Regions from separate parts of the Aeromonas simiae genome, predicted to be linked through region 2. Evidence: predicted binding sites of a transcription regulator. Region 2 holds the regulator's gene; the other holds the start of a gene.
What was found. Region 2 encodes sigma-54, which starts transcription at its own class of promoters, with help from an activator protein. Its sites were predicted from a motif close to TGGCACNGTTTTNGCTT; they were not measured.
Positions count from the first base shown of each region.

Region 1: glnA (glutamate--ammonia ligase) is a predicted target of sigma-54. The motif match lies at 6,305-6,321, and genes of this name have one in related genera.

Region 1 is NZ_CP040449.1:32,825-40,534, forward strand. It holds gene FE240_RS00160 (DUF484 family protein) at 1-18, shown strand, start outside; gene xerC (tyrosine recombinase XerC) at 11-934, shown strand; gene FE240_RS00170 (HAD-IA family hydrolase) at 947-1,651, shown strand; gene glnG (nitrogen regulation protein NR(I)) at 1,652-3,067, opposite strand; gene glnL (nitrogen regulation protein NR(II)) at 3,077-4,132, opposite strand; gene FE240_RS00185 (DUF4124 domain-containing protein) at 4,209-4,745, opposite strand; gene glnA (glutamate--ammonia ligase) at 4,836-6,245, opposite strand; gene typA (translational GTPase TypA) at 6,591-7,710, shown strand, end outside.
Region 2 is NZ_CP040449.1:3,023,869-3,031,578, reverse strand. It holds gene mlaE (lipid asymmetry maintenance ABC transporter permease subunit MlaE) at 1-309, opposite strand, end outside; gene mlaF (phospholipid ABC transporter ATP-binding protein MlaF) at 309-1,109, opposite strand; gene FE240_RS14395 (KpsF/GutQ family sugar-phosphate isomerase) at 1,319-2,314, shown strand; gene kdsC (3-deoxy-manno-octulosonate-8-phosphatase KdsC) at 2,314-2,868, shown strand; gene lptC (LPS export ABC transporter periplasmic protein LptC) at 2,865-3,425, shown strand; gene lptA (lipopolysaccharide transport periplasmic protein LptA) at 3,412-3,933, shown strand; gene lptB (LPS export ABC transporter ATP-binding protein) at 3,940-4,665, shown strand; gene FE240_RS14370 (RNA polymerase factor sigma-54) at 4,719-6,158, shown strand; gene hpf (ribosome hibernation promoting factor) at 6,180-6,467, shown strand; gene ptsN (PTS IIA-like nitrogen regulatory protein PtsN) at 6,469-6,915, shown strand; gene rapZ (RNase adapter RapZ) at 6,963-7,710, shown strand, end outside.

The sequences.
Region 1 (7,710 bases), 980 kb from region 2:
GAGCTGCTCCGTGGCTGAGCCGGCTCCTGCCCTGCTGGCCGATATCGAGGCCTTCATCGAATTTCTACGGGTTGAGCGGCAGCTGAGTGCCCATACCCGTGATAGCTATCGCCGCCACCTCGAGCAGATGGCGGAGCGGGTCAGCGCCCTCGGCGTCGAGGATTGGTCGCAGTTGGAGGGGAGTCAGGTGCGCAGCCTGCTGACTCGGTTGCACAAGGAGGGGCTGGTTCCTCGCACTCTGGCGGCCAAGTTGTCGGCCCTGCGCAGCCTGTGTGACTGGCTGGTGCGCCATGGCCGCTTAACGGCCAATCCGGCGCGTGGGGTGCAGGCGCCCAAGCAGGGGCGCCCGCTGCCCAAGAATCTCGATGTGGATCAGGTCTATCAGTTGCTCGCCATCGACGAGCAGGACCCGCTGGCGGTGCGCGATCGCGCCATGATGGAGCTGTTCTACTCGAGCGGGCTGCGCCTTTCCGAGCTGGTGGGGCTCGATCTGGTGGATCTCAAGCTCGACGAGCGCCAGATCCGGGTTACCGGTAAGGGCAACAAGCAGCGGCTGCTGCCGGTAGGGCGCATGGCGGTGGAGTGGCTCGGCAAGTGGCTGGCCATGCGTCCGGCTTTTGCCCAAGCGGACGAACCGGCCTTGTTCCTCTCCAAGCAGAAGCGGCGCATCAGCGCTCGCTCGGTACAACTGCGCCTCGACCAGTGGGGCAACCGCCAGGCGCTGGATGCCCATGTGCACCCGCACAAGCTGCGCCACAGCTTCGCTACCCACATGCTGGAGTCTTCCGGCGATCTGCGGGCGGTGCAGGAGCTGCTCGGCCACGCCAATCTGGCCACGACCCAGATCTATACCCACCTCGATTTTCAGCACCTGGCCAAGGTTTATGACCAGGCGCATCCCCGCGCCAAACGCAGCCAGGACGAGGACGAGTAACAAGGAGCCTCCATGCGTTTTTACCGCCGATGGCAGCCGGTGAGCGCCATCACCTTCGATCTCGACGACACCCTCTATGACAACCGCCCCACCATGGTGCGGGCGGAAGCCTGGCTGGTGGCGCACATGCGAGGGGAGTACCTGGAAACAGCCATGCTTGATGCCGCGCGCTGGGCCGACATCAAGCGAGCCCTGCTGCTGGCCGAACCCGATCTGGCCCACGACGTGAGCCTCTCCCGTCGCCGTCAGTTGCAGGCCGGCCTCGAACTCGGTGGCATGGCGCCTGCCCAGGCGCAGGCCGAGGCCGAGCGGGTCTTTACTCTGTTCATGGCGCAGCGTTCGGAGGTGGAGGTGGCACCGCAGACACACCAACTGCTCGGCCAGTTGGCCGAGCGTTACCCGCTGGTGGCCATCACCAACGGCAACCTGGATCTGGAGTGGGCGGGGCTGGCCGGTTATTTTCGCCATGTGCACCGGGCCGGTGAGGGGCGAAGGATGAAGCCGGAAGCGGATCTGTTTTCCCTGGCGCTGGCGGATTTGAACTTACCGCCCCAGCAGGTGCTGCATGTGGGGGATCACCCGATCACCGATCTGCTCGGAGCCCGCCGCCATGGTTTGCGCTGCGCCTGGCTCAACGAGCGGGGGCTGGCCCGTCCGGCCCAACTGCCCGATGTGGAGCTGAGCCGGCTGGCCGAGCTGGGCCCGCTGCTGCTCTGACTAGAGGTCGAGCTCTTTGAGCTTGCGGGTCAGGGTGTTGCGGCCCCAGCCGAGCAGGCGGGCAGCCTCCTGCTTGTGGCCATGGGTGTGCTCCAGCGCCGTCTCCAGCATGATCTTCTCGAACTGGGGCAGGGCATCGGAGAGGATGTCCACCTCGCCGCGCGCCAGCCGGGTGGCCACCCAGCTCTGCAACATCTCCTGCCAGTTGAGCGGAGCACCCCCCTCGCGGCTCTCTTGCGGGCTCTCGCCCGGATGAAGCAGTTCGGAGGGGAGATCCGACACCAGCACCTCCTGCCCTGACGCCATCACGGTGAGCCAGCGGCAGACGTTCTCCAGCTGACGCACGTTGCCCGGCCAGGGCAGGCGGCTCATGTACACCTCGCTATCCGGATGCAGGCTCTTGGGCTCGACCCCCAGCTCGCGGGCGGCGCGCAGCAGGAAGTGGCGTGCCAACTGCGGAATGTCTTCACGTCGCTCCTTGAGTGCAGGAATGTGGATGCGGATGACATTGAGGCGGTGGAAGAGATCCTCACGAAAGTCCCCTTCGGCGACCCGCTTCTCCAGATTCTGGTGGGTGGCGGCGATGATCCGCACGTCTACCTGCACCGGCTGGTGTCCCCCCACTCGATAGAACTGGCCGTCGGCCAGCACCCGCAGCAATCGGGTCTGCACGTCGAGCGGCATGTCGCCTATCTCGTCGAGAAACAGGGTGCCGCCGTTGGCCTGCTCGAAGCGGCCGTGACGGATGTTGTTGGCGCCGGTGAAGGCCCCCTTCTCGTGGCCGAACAGCTCAGATTCGATGAGATCCTTGGGGATGGCCGCCATGTTGAGGGCGATGAAGGGCTTGTGAGAGCGCGGGCTGTGGCGGTGTAGCGCATGGGCAACCAGCTCCTTGCCGGTGCCGCTCTGGCCGTTGATGAGCACCGAGATGCTCGAGCGCGACAGGCGACCGATGGCACGGAACACCTCCTGCATGGCAGGCGCTTCACCGATGATCTCGGGGCTGCTGTCTTGCTCGGGTTGGGTGATGCGGCGCTTGCTGCGCTGCTCCTTGAGGTGGTTCTCGGCGCGTCGCACCAGGGCCACCGCCTCATCGATATCGAACGGCTTGGGCAGGTATTCGAAGGCGCCGCGTTGGTAAGCATTGACCGCGCTGTCGAGATCCGAGTGGGCGGTCATGATGATGACCGGCAGATCCGGTTGCAGCAGGTGGATCTGGTCGAGCAGGCTGAGGCCGTCCAGCCCCGGCATGCGGATGTCGGAGAGGATCACATCCGGTGCCCTGTGTTGCAGGGCATCGAGCAGGGTCTCGCCGGCCTCGAAGGACTCGCAGATCATGCCTTCGCTGCTGAGGGCTCGCTCCAGTACCCAGCGAATCGAGCTGTCGTCATCGACGATCCATACCTTAGCTGTCATGGTGTGTCCTCATTTGCGAAGCGGAAGATAGATGCAGAATTCGGTGTGGCCCGGCCAGCTGATGCACTCGATACGCCCCTTGTGCTGGTCGATGAGATTCTGGGCGATGGAGAGGCCGAGCCCTGTCCCTCCCTCCTTGCCGGTCACCATGGGGTAGAAGAGGGTGTCGCGGATCCCCTCCGGGATGCCGGGGCCGTTGTCGATGATCTTGATCTCGGCCGCCAGCCGGTAACGCTGGCCGTGGATGGTCACCTGAAAGGCGGTGCGGGTGCGCAGCCGGATCACCCCCTGCTCGCCGAGGGCCTCGGCGGCGTTGCGCACTATGTTGAGGAAGGCTTGCTGCAGTTGGTCGGCCTCCATCTCGAAGTCGGGGATGCTGGGGTCATAGTCGCGCTCGATGCGGATCCCGGCCGGCAGCTCCAACTCCACCAGGCGGCGCACCTGCTCCAGCACCGAGTGGACGTTGTGCACCTGGTGGCGCCCTGGACGCTGCGGGCCGAGCAGGCGATCGACCAAGAGCCGCAGTCGATCGGCCTGCTCGATGATGATGCCGGTATATTCGCGCAAGGCGGGGTCGGGCAGCTCTTTTTGCAGCAACTGGGCCGCCCCGCGTAGCCCGCCGAGCGGGTTCTTGATCTCGTGGGCCAGGCCGCGCACCAGCTCCTTGGCGGCCTGCTGCTGGGCGTGTTGCTGCAACTCCTGGCTGATTTTCTTCTGCTGGTCGATCTTGCGCAGCTCGACCAGCATCAGGCGCTGCTCATGGTCGGCCAGCGGCGTGGCGCTGATCTCGACCAGACGGGGTTCGCCCTCAACCACCAGGGTCACCTCACTGTCGGTAAACCCCTGTCCGGAGCCAAGTCCCTGGCGCAGCCGTTGCAGATCGAGGGAGATGTGCTCGAGCAGTTGCGGCAGTTCGAGGCCGATGAGGCGGCGCTGGCTCAACGAGAGCAGTTGTTCGGCTGCCGGGTTGACGTAGTGAATGCACAGCTGTTCGTCGATGAGGATGACGGCAGTGAGCAGATTGTCGAGAACGACCCTGGCATGATCAGAGGAGCGGTCTGGCACGGTCTTCTCCCTAAAACGGTGCATTGCACCAAAGTGGTGCTTGAAGTCTACCCGCTCTGGTGCGTCGGATCACTCCCTATTGCCTGGGCGTCGCCTTGGGCTGGGAACCGATCCGGGCCCGGTGCAGGTAGAACCTGGATTCTATGGTTTTAGCAAGGATCGTACCGTCTGGGCTAACGACGTCGAGATGCAGGCGGTGAGCGCCCCTGTCGATGTTTTGCAGTTGCAGCGCCAGGGCGTTCTCTTGGCTGGCGACCAAGCGGCCATCCAGCCAGACCTTAAGGGTGAAGGGAGTCGTGATAGCCGGGGTGAGGCGGGCGGCAATTCGCACCACTCCTTGGTTGTCGCGGATCGTGGCCTCTGGCTCGGGTGACACCAGTTGTAACTGATGGGAGGGGGTGGGAAGGGTGGGGGCCGCCATCGAGGAAGCCGATGTCTGCACCGCCATGGGGCCTGTGCCAAGCAGGGGAGGCTCGGCCAAGTCGATGCGGGTTGCCGCCGGTTGCGGGGTATCGCTGTAGTGGCTGACGCCGTGGCGATCCACCCAGTGATAGACCGGTTCGGCCGCCAGCAGTGGGCTGGTCAGAAAAACCAGCCAGAGTCCTCTTCTCATGATACCCGCCTCCTCTTTCCTGCCAGAAAGCCTAACAGAGCGGCAATAAAAAACCCGCCTCGAGGGCGGGTTTTCCACGGCAGAGCCGGCTTACAGGGAGTAGTACAGCTCGAACTCAACCGGGTGCGGGGTCATGCGCACGCGATCCACGTCAGCCTGCTTGAGCTCCAGGTAGGCGTTGATGAAGTCATCGCTGAACACGCCGCCACGGGTCAGGAACTCGCGATCGGCATCCAGAGAGGCCAGGGCTTCGTCCAGCGAGCCGGCAACGGTCGGGATCTCGGCCGCTTCTTCAGCCGGCAGATCGTACAGGTTCTTATCCATGGCATCGCCCGGATGGATCTTGTTGATGATGCCGTCCAGACCGGCCATCAGCTGGGCTGCAAAGGCCAGGTACGGGTTGGCGCACGGATCCGGGAAGCGGACTTCGATACGACGACCCTTCGGGCTCGGCACGATGGGGATACGGATGGAAGCGGAGCGGTTGCGGGCGGAGTAGGCCAGCATGACCGGAGCTTCGTAGCCGGGCACCAGACGCTTGTAGGAGTTGGTAGCCGGGTTGGTGAAGGCGTTCAGCGCCTTAGCGTGCTTGATGATACCGCCGATGTAGTGCAGTGCCATCTCGGACAGACCGCCGTACAGGTCACCGGCGAACAGGTTGACCCCGTCCTTGGCCAGGGACTGGTGGCAGTGCATGCCGGAGCCGTTGTCACCAAACATGGGCTTGGGCATGAAGGTCACGGTCTTGTTGTAGGCGTGAGCCACGTTGTGGATCACGTACTTCAGTACCTGTACTTCGTCAGCCTTGGAGGTCAGGGTGTTGAAGCGGGTGGCGATCTCGTTCTGACCGGCAGTGGCCACTTCGTGGTGGTGGGCTTCAACAACCTGGCCCATCTCTTCCAGGATCAGGCACATGGCGGCACGGATGTCCTGGGAGGAGTCAACCGGCGCAACCGGGAAGTAACCCCCCTTGACGAACGGGCGGTGACCCTTGTTACCGTGCTCGTAGTCGGTACCGGAGTTCCATGCGGCCTCTTCGGATTCGATCTTCACGAAGGTGTGACCCATGGTGGTCGAGAAGGTGATGTTGTCGAACATGAAGAATTCCGGCTCCGGCCCGAACAGCACGGTGTCAGCGATGCCGCTGGACTTCAGGAAATCTTCGGCGCGCTTGGCGATGGAGCGCGGGTCACGGTCGTAGCCTTGCATGGTGGCCGGCTCGAGCACGTCACAAACGATGTTCAGGGTGGTCTCTTCGGTGAAGGGATCCAGCTTGGCGGTGGCGGGATCCGGCATCAGCACCATGTCAGACTCGTTGATGCCCTTCCAGCCGCCGATGGAGGAGCCATCGAACATCTTGCCATCTTCGAAGAAGTCTTCGTCGACCTGGTGGGAAGGAATAGAGACGTGTTGCTCCTTACCCTTGGTGTCGGTAAAGCGCAGGTCAACAAACTTGACTTCGTGTTCCTTAATCAGGGCCAAAACGTTCTGGGCTGACATCTTGAGTAACCTCCGGTGTTTAAAACTCTAGCGGGTGTAGTGCGTGTCCGATTCTAACTAAGCGAGTATCGTGCCAAGTTTGTGAAGCCTTGATTTTATTGCCTCATCACGGGGCAATGTGCCCGTTGGCAGGGCAAAATGAAGCGGCTTGCACGATCTTGGTGCGTAATTGGATCATTATGGTGCTCTATCATGGTGCATTAGATGACAAATGCAACACTAGGCCATAAATACCTATCTTTCGGTATCTGGTGATGTCTTTTCGGAGCGCTGCGATTCTGCTAGGAAGATCACAAACTCAAGAGTACAATTAGCGCCCAATTTTACCCGGTGATTGAGGCGAGAATGTTAGAAAAACTCCGCAATATTGCGATTATTGCGCACGTTGACCACGGCAAAACAACCCTGGTTGACAAACTGCTGCAGCAGTCCGGTACCCTGGACCGCGGCAGTGAAGGTCAAGAACGCGTGATGGACTCCAACGATCTGGAACGCGAACGTGGCATCACCATTCTCGCCAAGAATACCGCGATTCGCTGGAACGATTACCGGATCAACATCGTCGACACCCCGGGTCACGCCGACTTCGGCGGTGAAGTAGAGCGTGTGCTCTCCATGGTTGACTCCGTGGTTCTGCTGGTCGATGCCGTTGACGGCCCGATGCCGCAGACCCGCTTTGTGACCCAGAAGGCATTTGCCCACGGTCTCAAGCCGATCGTCGTGGTCAACAAGGTTGACCGTCCGGGCGCCCGTCCGGATTGGGTTATCGATCAGGTATTTGACCTGTTCGACAACCTGGGTGCCACCGATGAGCAGCTGGACTTCCCGATCGTCTACGCCTCTGCCCTGAACGGCATCGCCGGTCTGGAGCCGGATGCCCTGGCCGACGACATGACCCCGCTGTTCCAGGCCATCGTTGAGCACGTCTCCCCGCCGGATGCCGATCCGGAAGGCGAGTTCCAGATGCAGATCTCCCAGTTGGATTACAACTCTTACGTGGGTGTTATCGGTATCGGCCGCATCAATCGCGGCAGCGTCAAGCCGAACATGCAGGTCACCATCGTTGCTCGCGACGGCAAGACCCGTACCGGCAAGGTAGGTCAGGTGCTGGGTTACCTCGGCCTGCAACGTACCGAAGTGCAGAGCGCGCAGGCCGGCGACATCATCGCCATCACCGGTCTTGGCGAGCTGAAGATCTCCGACACCATCTGCTCCAACGCCGCTGTCGAGGCCATGACGCCGCTGACCGTGGACGAGCCGACCGTGACCATGACCTTCCAGGTCAACACCTCCCCGTTCGCCGGCAAGGAGGGTAAGTTTGTCACCTCCCGTAACATCCGTGACCGTCTCGACCAGGAGCTGGTGCACAACGTGGCACTGCGCGTGGAAGATACCGAAGATCCGGACAAGTTCCGTGTCTCCGGTCGTGGTGAGCTGCACCTGGGCATCCTGATTGAAAACATGC
Region 2 (7,710 bases):
GACCACGGGCCCCAGCTCGCGCAGCAGCGAGAGAGAGACCAGCGGCCCCAGGCTGCCTTCGGCGCCGAAGTCCTTGAGCACGTTATAGCCCTGCAACGAGAGCACCATGCCGATGAACAGGCCAGAGACCAAAATGATGGCGACCGATTGCACGCCCACCACGTAGAGCTGCTGGATCAGCAGCGGAAAGTGTTTGCGCGGTGCCGGCTTGCCCGCCAGGGCGTGGAACAGCATGATGCTGGCCCGTCCGACCGAGGTGATGAAGCGAACGCCGCGCTGGCCAGTTTGGCCGATGAAGTCAATCAGCATCAGAGATCCTGTAGCAGTGCGCCGGCCGGGAAGTGGAACGGCACAGGGCCATCCGGCAGGCCGTTGAGGAACTGCGCCACCTCGGGGTTATTCTCACGACGCAGTTGGTCGGGAGTCCCTTCGGCTACCACCTTGCGGTTGGCGATGATGTAGGCGTAGTCGGCGATGGTCATCACTTCGGTGACGTCATGGGTGACGATGACCGAGGTGATGCCGAGCGCATCGTTGAGATCGCGGATGAGCTTCACCAGCACCCCCATGGTGATGGGGTCCTGTCCGACAAACGGCTCGTCATACATGATGAGATCCGGATCGAGGGCGATGGCGCGCGCCAGTGCGGCGCGCCGTGCCATGCCGCCGGAGAGCTGGGAGGGCATCAGGTGAGCGGCGCCGCGCAAGCCAACCGCTTCCAGCTTCATCATGACGATGGTATGGATCAGCGCCTCCGGCAGGCCGGAGTGTTCGCGTAGCGGGAAGGCCACGTTGTCAAATACCGTCATACCGGTAAACAGCGCGCCACTTTGGAACAGCATGCTCATGCGCTTGCGAAGCTCGTAGAGGCGTGAGCGTGACAGGGTCGGCACGTTCTCGCCATCAAACAGCACTTCACCACTGCTCGGTTTGATCTGGCCGCCGATGAGACGCAGCATGGTGGTCTTGCCGATACCGCTCGGCCCCATGATGGCCGTCACCTTGCCACGCGGTATACGCAGGCTGATGCCGTCATAGAGCAGACGGTCGCCATGGCTGAAGGTGAGGTTATTGATGGTAATTAGGTCGGGATTCAAGCCGTGATCCATCCAGTTGTGACAAGGGACAAATTTTAGGGGCTAGTCTAGAGCGAAGCAACGACCGGGAACAACTATTGAGCAACGGGTCGGGGGGCTGAGCGCGACAGTTTTCTGTTGCTAAATCTCTCCACAAGTATCGAGGGGCGCCCGATTCGCTTATATTGGCAGAGTTTTTTATAATCCCGCCCCTCATATATCTCTTCGGAGCCTCATTAACCATGTCTGATGTCAGTGCCAAGGTGCCCGTCATGTCCCGTTTTTGCCGCAGTGCCAGCCAGGTGCTGGAGATTGAGCAGCAGGCCATCGCCGGGTTACACCAGTACCTGAACGAGGCGTTCGATCGCGCCTGCGAGATGATCCTGCATTGCGGCGGCAAGATAGTCGTGACCGGAATGGGCAAGTCGGGGCACGTCGGCAGCAAGATTGCGGCCACTTTGGCCAGCACCGGGACGCCGGCCTTCTTCTTGCACCCGGGTGAGGCGAGTCATGGGGATCTTGGCATGATCTCCGAGGGGGATCTCATCATCGCCATCTCTAACTCGGGCGAGAGCGACGAGATCCTGGCGCTGTTGCCGGTGCTCAAGCGCCGTGGCATCCCGCTCATCAGCATGACCGGCAAGCCGGAGTCGACCATGGCGCGTGAGGCCAACGTGCACCTGTGCATCCGGGTCGAGCGCGAGGCCTGTCCGCTCGGACTGGCGCCGACCTCCAGCACCACCGCGACCCTGGTAATGGGGGATGCCCTGGCCGTTGCCCTGCTCGAAGCGCGCGGCTTTACTGCCGATGACTTCGCGCTCTCCCATCCCGGCGGTGCGCTGGGTAAGCGTCTGCTGCTGCGAGTGAGTGATATCATGCATGCTGGCGACGCGCTGCCTCTGGTCAGCAACGAAGCCAGCATCAGCGAGGCGCTGCTGGAAGTGAGTCGCAAGGGGCTCGGTATGACTGGGATCGTCGCGGCCGACGGGACTCTGGCCGGCATCTTCACCGACGGAGATTTGCGCCGCATTTTGGATCAGCAGGTGGATATCCATCACACCTCCATCAGCCAGGTCATGACGGCGAACGGCATTACCGTGGGGTCGGAGATGATGGCCGCTGAGGCGGTCAAACTGATGGAAACAAGAAAAATCAATGGTTTGCTGGTCGTTGATGCCCAGCGCCGCCCGCTGGGCGCCTTCAACATGCATGACCTGCTGCGGGCGAGGGTGATCTGATGGCCGAAATCATGACCCCTTATGGCAGTGTATCGGCCGAGCTGTTCGAACGGGCGGCTCGCATCCGGCTGCTGATCTGCGATGTGGATGGCGTGCTCTCCAACGGCTTCATCTACATGGGCAACAACGGGGAAGAGTTCAAGACCTTCTGTACCCGTGATGGCGCTGGCATGAAGGCACTGATGCGTGCCGGCATCGAAATTGGCATCATTACCGGGCGCTCGTCGCGTATTGTCAGCGATCGGATGAGCAGCCTGGGGGTTCGTCATCTGGTGCAGGGGGCGGATGAGAAGCTGCCTCACTTCGAGCGGTTGCTGGGCGAGTTGGGGCTCTCGGCTGACGAGGCGGCCTATATCGGGGACGACACCATCGATCTACCGGTCATGCAGGCCTGCGGGCTTGGCATTGCCGTCGCCGACGCCCACCCGCTGGTGCGCAGTCAGGCCACCATGGTGACCCGTATCCAAGGAGGCTTTGGCGCTGTGCGTGAAGTCTGTGATCTTATCCTGCAAGCCAAGGGGCTGCTGGATGCCGGCCAGGAGACATCGACATGAATCGCCAGACCTTGATGTTTGCCGTTCTGTTTATTGTAGCGTTAGCCTGTTGGCGGGTACTCGACCGTAAACCCGATGAGCTGGCTGGGCCCAAGAAGGAGCATTTCCAACCCGATTTTGTCGTGCACGATGTGGTGACGCGTCAATATGACAAGCAGGGGCGGCTGACCGAACGTTTGACCTCCCGTTACGCTGAGTATTTCCGGGCCATTGAGATGGCCAACTTGCAGCAACCCGAGCTGACCCTTTACAACGAAAGCGGCGTTCCCGAGTGGCGAGTGAAAGCCAAGGAAGGGGTATGGAATGCCAACGACAGCGCCGTGCTGCGTAATGAAGTGCATGCCGATGGTCTGCTGCCGGATAGTTTTGTCAAAACCTTGGATACCGAATACATGGAGTTGGATCTGACCAACCAGGACGTGCGCAGCAACAAGCAGGTTCTGGTGGTTGGCCCCTCCTTCCAGACTCAGGGGGTCGGCCTGCGCGGCAACCTGAATACCCGTTACTTTGAATTACTGGAACAGAGTCATGCGATCTATTTCAATGAAAAACGCTAACCTGGCCCTGGCGGCCCTGCTCTGCTGTGGCGCTTTGCAGGCCAAGCAGTCCGACTTCTCCGAGCCGGTCTATGTGGATGCGGTGACTCAGACAGCCGAGTTGCAGGATAACCGCCTCACCTTCAATCAGGATGTGACCATCAATCAGGGTACCATCAAGATCAAAGCCGATAAGGTGGTGGTGGTGCGCAGTGGTGAGAAAGGGTCCGAGGTGATGACCGCCTACGGCAAGCCCGCCACCTTCTTTCAGATCCTCGATAACGGTAAGCCGGTCAACGCCCATGGCGACACCATCCGCTACGAGCTTAAGAAGCGCTTGGTGACCATCACTGGAAAGGGCCAGCTCAAGCAGGAAGACAGCCAGATCAACGGTGATGTGATACGGTACGACATCGTCAAACAGAAGATGGTGGCGGAGAGCAATCAGCAGAACTCCAGGGTCAAGACGGTCTTCCTGCCGGATCAGATGGAAAGCTTCGACAAGCCAACCAATGGCAAGAAGGAGTAATCACAGATGGCGGTATTGAAAGCAGTTGGCCTGCAAAAGAGCTACAAGGGGCGTCAGGTTGTCAGCGAAGTGAGCCTCGAAGTGGGAACCGGCCAGATCGTGGGGTTGCTTGGTCCGAACGGCGCCGGTAAGACCACCTCTTTTTACATGATAGTGGGGCTGGTACAGCGGGATGAAGGCTGCATCACTATTGATGAGCGCGACATCAGTACCCAACCCATGCACGAACGAGCACGTAACGGTATCGGTTATCTGCCACAGGAAGCCTCCATCTTTCGCCGTCTGTCGGTGTTTGACAATCTGATGGGGGTAATGGAAACCCGTAAGGAGTTGACCCGTGCGCAGCGGGAGGAGAATGTTGAGCAACTGCTTGAGGAGTTCAACATCACCCATATCCGCGATAGCCTGGGTCAGAGCCTCTCTGGTGGTGAGCGTCGCCGGGTGGAGATCGCCCGTGCGCTGGCGGCCGATCCTCGTTTCATTTTGCTTGATGAGCCCTTTGCTGGCGTGGATCCGATTTCTGTGATTGATATCAAGAAGATCATCCAGCACCTCAAGGATCGCGGCTTGGGTGTCTTGATCACCGACCACAATGTCAGAGAGACTCTGGATGTGTGTGAGAAGGCCTATATCGTCAGTCACGGCAAGATGATAGCGGAGGGAACACCGAGCGAGATCCTGGCGGATGAGCAGGTCAAGCGGGTCTATCTGGGTGATCAATTCAGTCTATAGTAAGGGGGAAGCCCCGGGCCCGAGCGCTGAACAATAAGGATATTCCAACATAGATGAAGCCGACACTGCAGTTGCGTCTGGGTCAGCAGTTGACCATGACGCCACAACTACAACAAGCAATTCGTCTGCTCCAGCTCTCCACCCTGGAACTTCAGCAGGAAATCCAGCAAGCCCTCGAGAGTAACCCCTTGCTGGAGCAGGAAGAAGTCGAACCTGATGTCACCTCCCTCGACAGTGCCTCTGATAACAGCCAGATGGACTCTTCAGAGGCCATGTCACAGGAACAAATGCCCGATGAGTTGCCGGTCGATACGACGTGGGATGAGATCTACTCGGCCGGTACGGCGCAGCTCGCTGCCCCCAGTTTCGATGGTGAAGATTCTGTCTACCAAGGGGAAACGACCGAAAACTTGCAGGATTATCTGCTGTGGCAGATGCGATTAACCCCGTTTTCTGATGTGGATGCCGCCATTGCGCTGGCAATTATCGACGCAGTGGATGAGTCCGGCTACCTGACCGTCTCCCTTGAGGATATTCATACGGCAGTCAGCTCGGATGAGTACGATGTGGAGATGGACGAGGTGGAAGCTGTGCTCAAGCGAGTACAGCGTTTTGACCCGGTTGGGGTGGCCGCCCGTTCTGTGCAGGAGTGCCTGTTGATCCAACTGGGGCAGTTTGCACCAGACCTGCCCTGGCTCAAGGAGGCCATTGAGGTGGTCACCCATCATATGGATCTGCTAGGTGCCAGGGACTACCGGACGCTAGCCCGCAAGACTCGGCTTAAAGAAAGCGATCTCAAGGAGGTGCTGGATCTGATCCAGCAGCTGGAGCCTCGCCCTGGTAACAGCGTGGTGCAGGGGGATTCCCAGTACGTGATCCCAGATGTGTCCGTGGTGAAGAAGGGGAGCAAATGGGTGGTCGAGCTTAATCCGGATAGCGCCCCGCGCATCCGGGTCAACGAGACCTATGCGGCCATGGCACGAAGTGCCCGCAACAGCTCAGATACCCAATTCATCCGCTCTCACCTGCAAGAAGCTCGCTGGTTTATCAAGAGCCTGGAGAGCCGCAACGATACTCTGCTCAAAGTGGCGAGTTGTATCGTAGAACAGCAACAAGGTTTTTTTGAGTACGGTGAAGAGGCGATGAAGCCCATGGTACTCAACGATATTGCCGAGGCGGTCGAGATGCATGAGTCGACCATCTCACGGGTGACTACCCAAAAATATATGCATACCCCACGCGGTATTTTCGAGCTCAAATATTTCTTCTCGAGCCACGTCAACACCGAAGGGGGAGGAGAGTGTTCATCGACCGCCATCAGGGCTTTGATCAAGAAGCTGGTGACGGCCGAAAACCCTGCTAAGCCGCTCAGTGACAGCAAGATCACCGATCTGTTAGCGGAGCAGGGGATCATGGTGGCAAGACGGACCATCGCCAAATATCGCGAGTCCCTCATGATCCCACCATCTAATCAGCGCAAGCGCCTGGTGTAGGCACAACATAAGGAAGACGTTATGCAAATCAACCTGACTGGACACCATGTAGAGATCACTGAAGCATTGCGTGATTATGTCACCGGCAAGTTTGCCCGGCTGGAGCGCCATTTCGACCATATCAATAACGTCCATGTGGTTCTTAACGTTGAAAAACTCAAGCAGATTGCCGAAGCCAAGCTGCACGTCAACGGGGGCGAGGTTTTCGCTAATTCCGAACATGCCGATATGTATGCAGCCATCGATACCTTGATTGATAAGCTGGATCGGCAGATCATCAAACACAAAGACAAGCTACAGCAAAAATAACATGCAACTGGAACACATATTGAGCAGGGACTGTACCAAGAGTGCAGTCCCTTGTAGTAGTAAGAAGCGCGCTCTGGAACTCATCAGCGAGCTAGCCGCCGATCACCTCGGCACTTCCCGACAGGCTCTTTTTGAGTGCCTGCTGGCCCGTGAAAAGATGGGAAGTACCGGCATCGGTGCTGGTATCGCAATCCCGCACGGCCGCATTGATGACGAGTTCCCGCCGACCGCCGTGTTGATGACCTTCGCAGAGCCCATTCCTTTTGATTCGGTCGACAACCAGCCTGTCGATCTCCTGTTTGCCCTGCTGGTACCCGAGAGCGAGTGCAAGCAGCACCTGAAGACCCTTTCCTTGATGGCCTCCCGGCTTGGTGATAAGGCGATTTGCCGCCAATTGCGCCAAGCGGGCAGTGATGAAGAACTCTACCAGATCATGATTTCGGCCTGATCCCTGGTTGGTCGCCGTTTCACCACCTGCATTCTGAGGAGGAAAGTATGCAACTCATCGTCGTCAGTGGGCGTTCCGGCTCTGGCAAGACCGTGGCTCTGCGGGTGCTGGAGGATCTTGGCTACTACTGTGTCGACAACTTGCCCGTCAATCTGTTGCCACAGTTGATCGTGGCAGTGGAGGGGCAATACGACCGGCTGGCCGTCAGTATCGATGTGCGCAACTTGCCTGCCACCTCAGACAAGCTGGAGAACCTGTTGCAACAGGTGCGTGGCGATGGGCGGGTAGAGTACATCAGTTTCTTCTTCGATGCCGAGAACACCACTCTGCTCAAGCGCTATGGCGAGAGCCGCCGTCTGCACCCCCTGTCACGTGATCACCTTTCACTGGATGAGGCGATCCGCAAGGAGACCCACCTGCTGGCTCCGCTCTCCTCCACCGCAGACCTGCGCATCGATACGACCAACCTCAGCATTCACGATCTGAGCGAACTCATCAAGACACGGGTACTCGGCAAGAAGGAGAATGAGCTGGTACTGGTGTTCGAGTCGTTTGGTTTCAAATACGGGATCCCGAAGGATGCTGACTTCGTCTTCGATGCCCGTTTTTTACCGAACCCGCACTGGATCCCCGAGCTCAAGCCCTACACGGGCAAGGATGAGCCGGTTGCCCGTTACCTCGCCAGCCAACCCGACGTGATGCAGTTCACCTTACAGATCGAGAACATGCTGGCTACCTGGCTCCCTCATCTGGAGCGTAATAACCGCAGCTATCTGACGGTCGGGATCGGTTGTA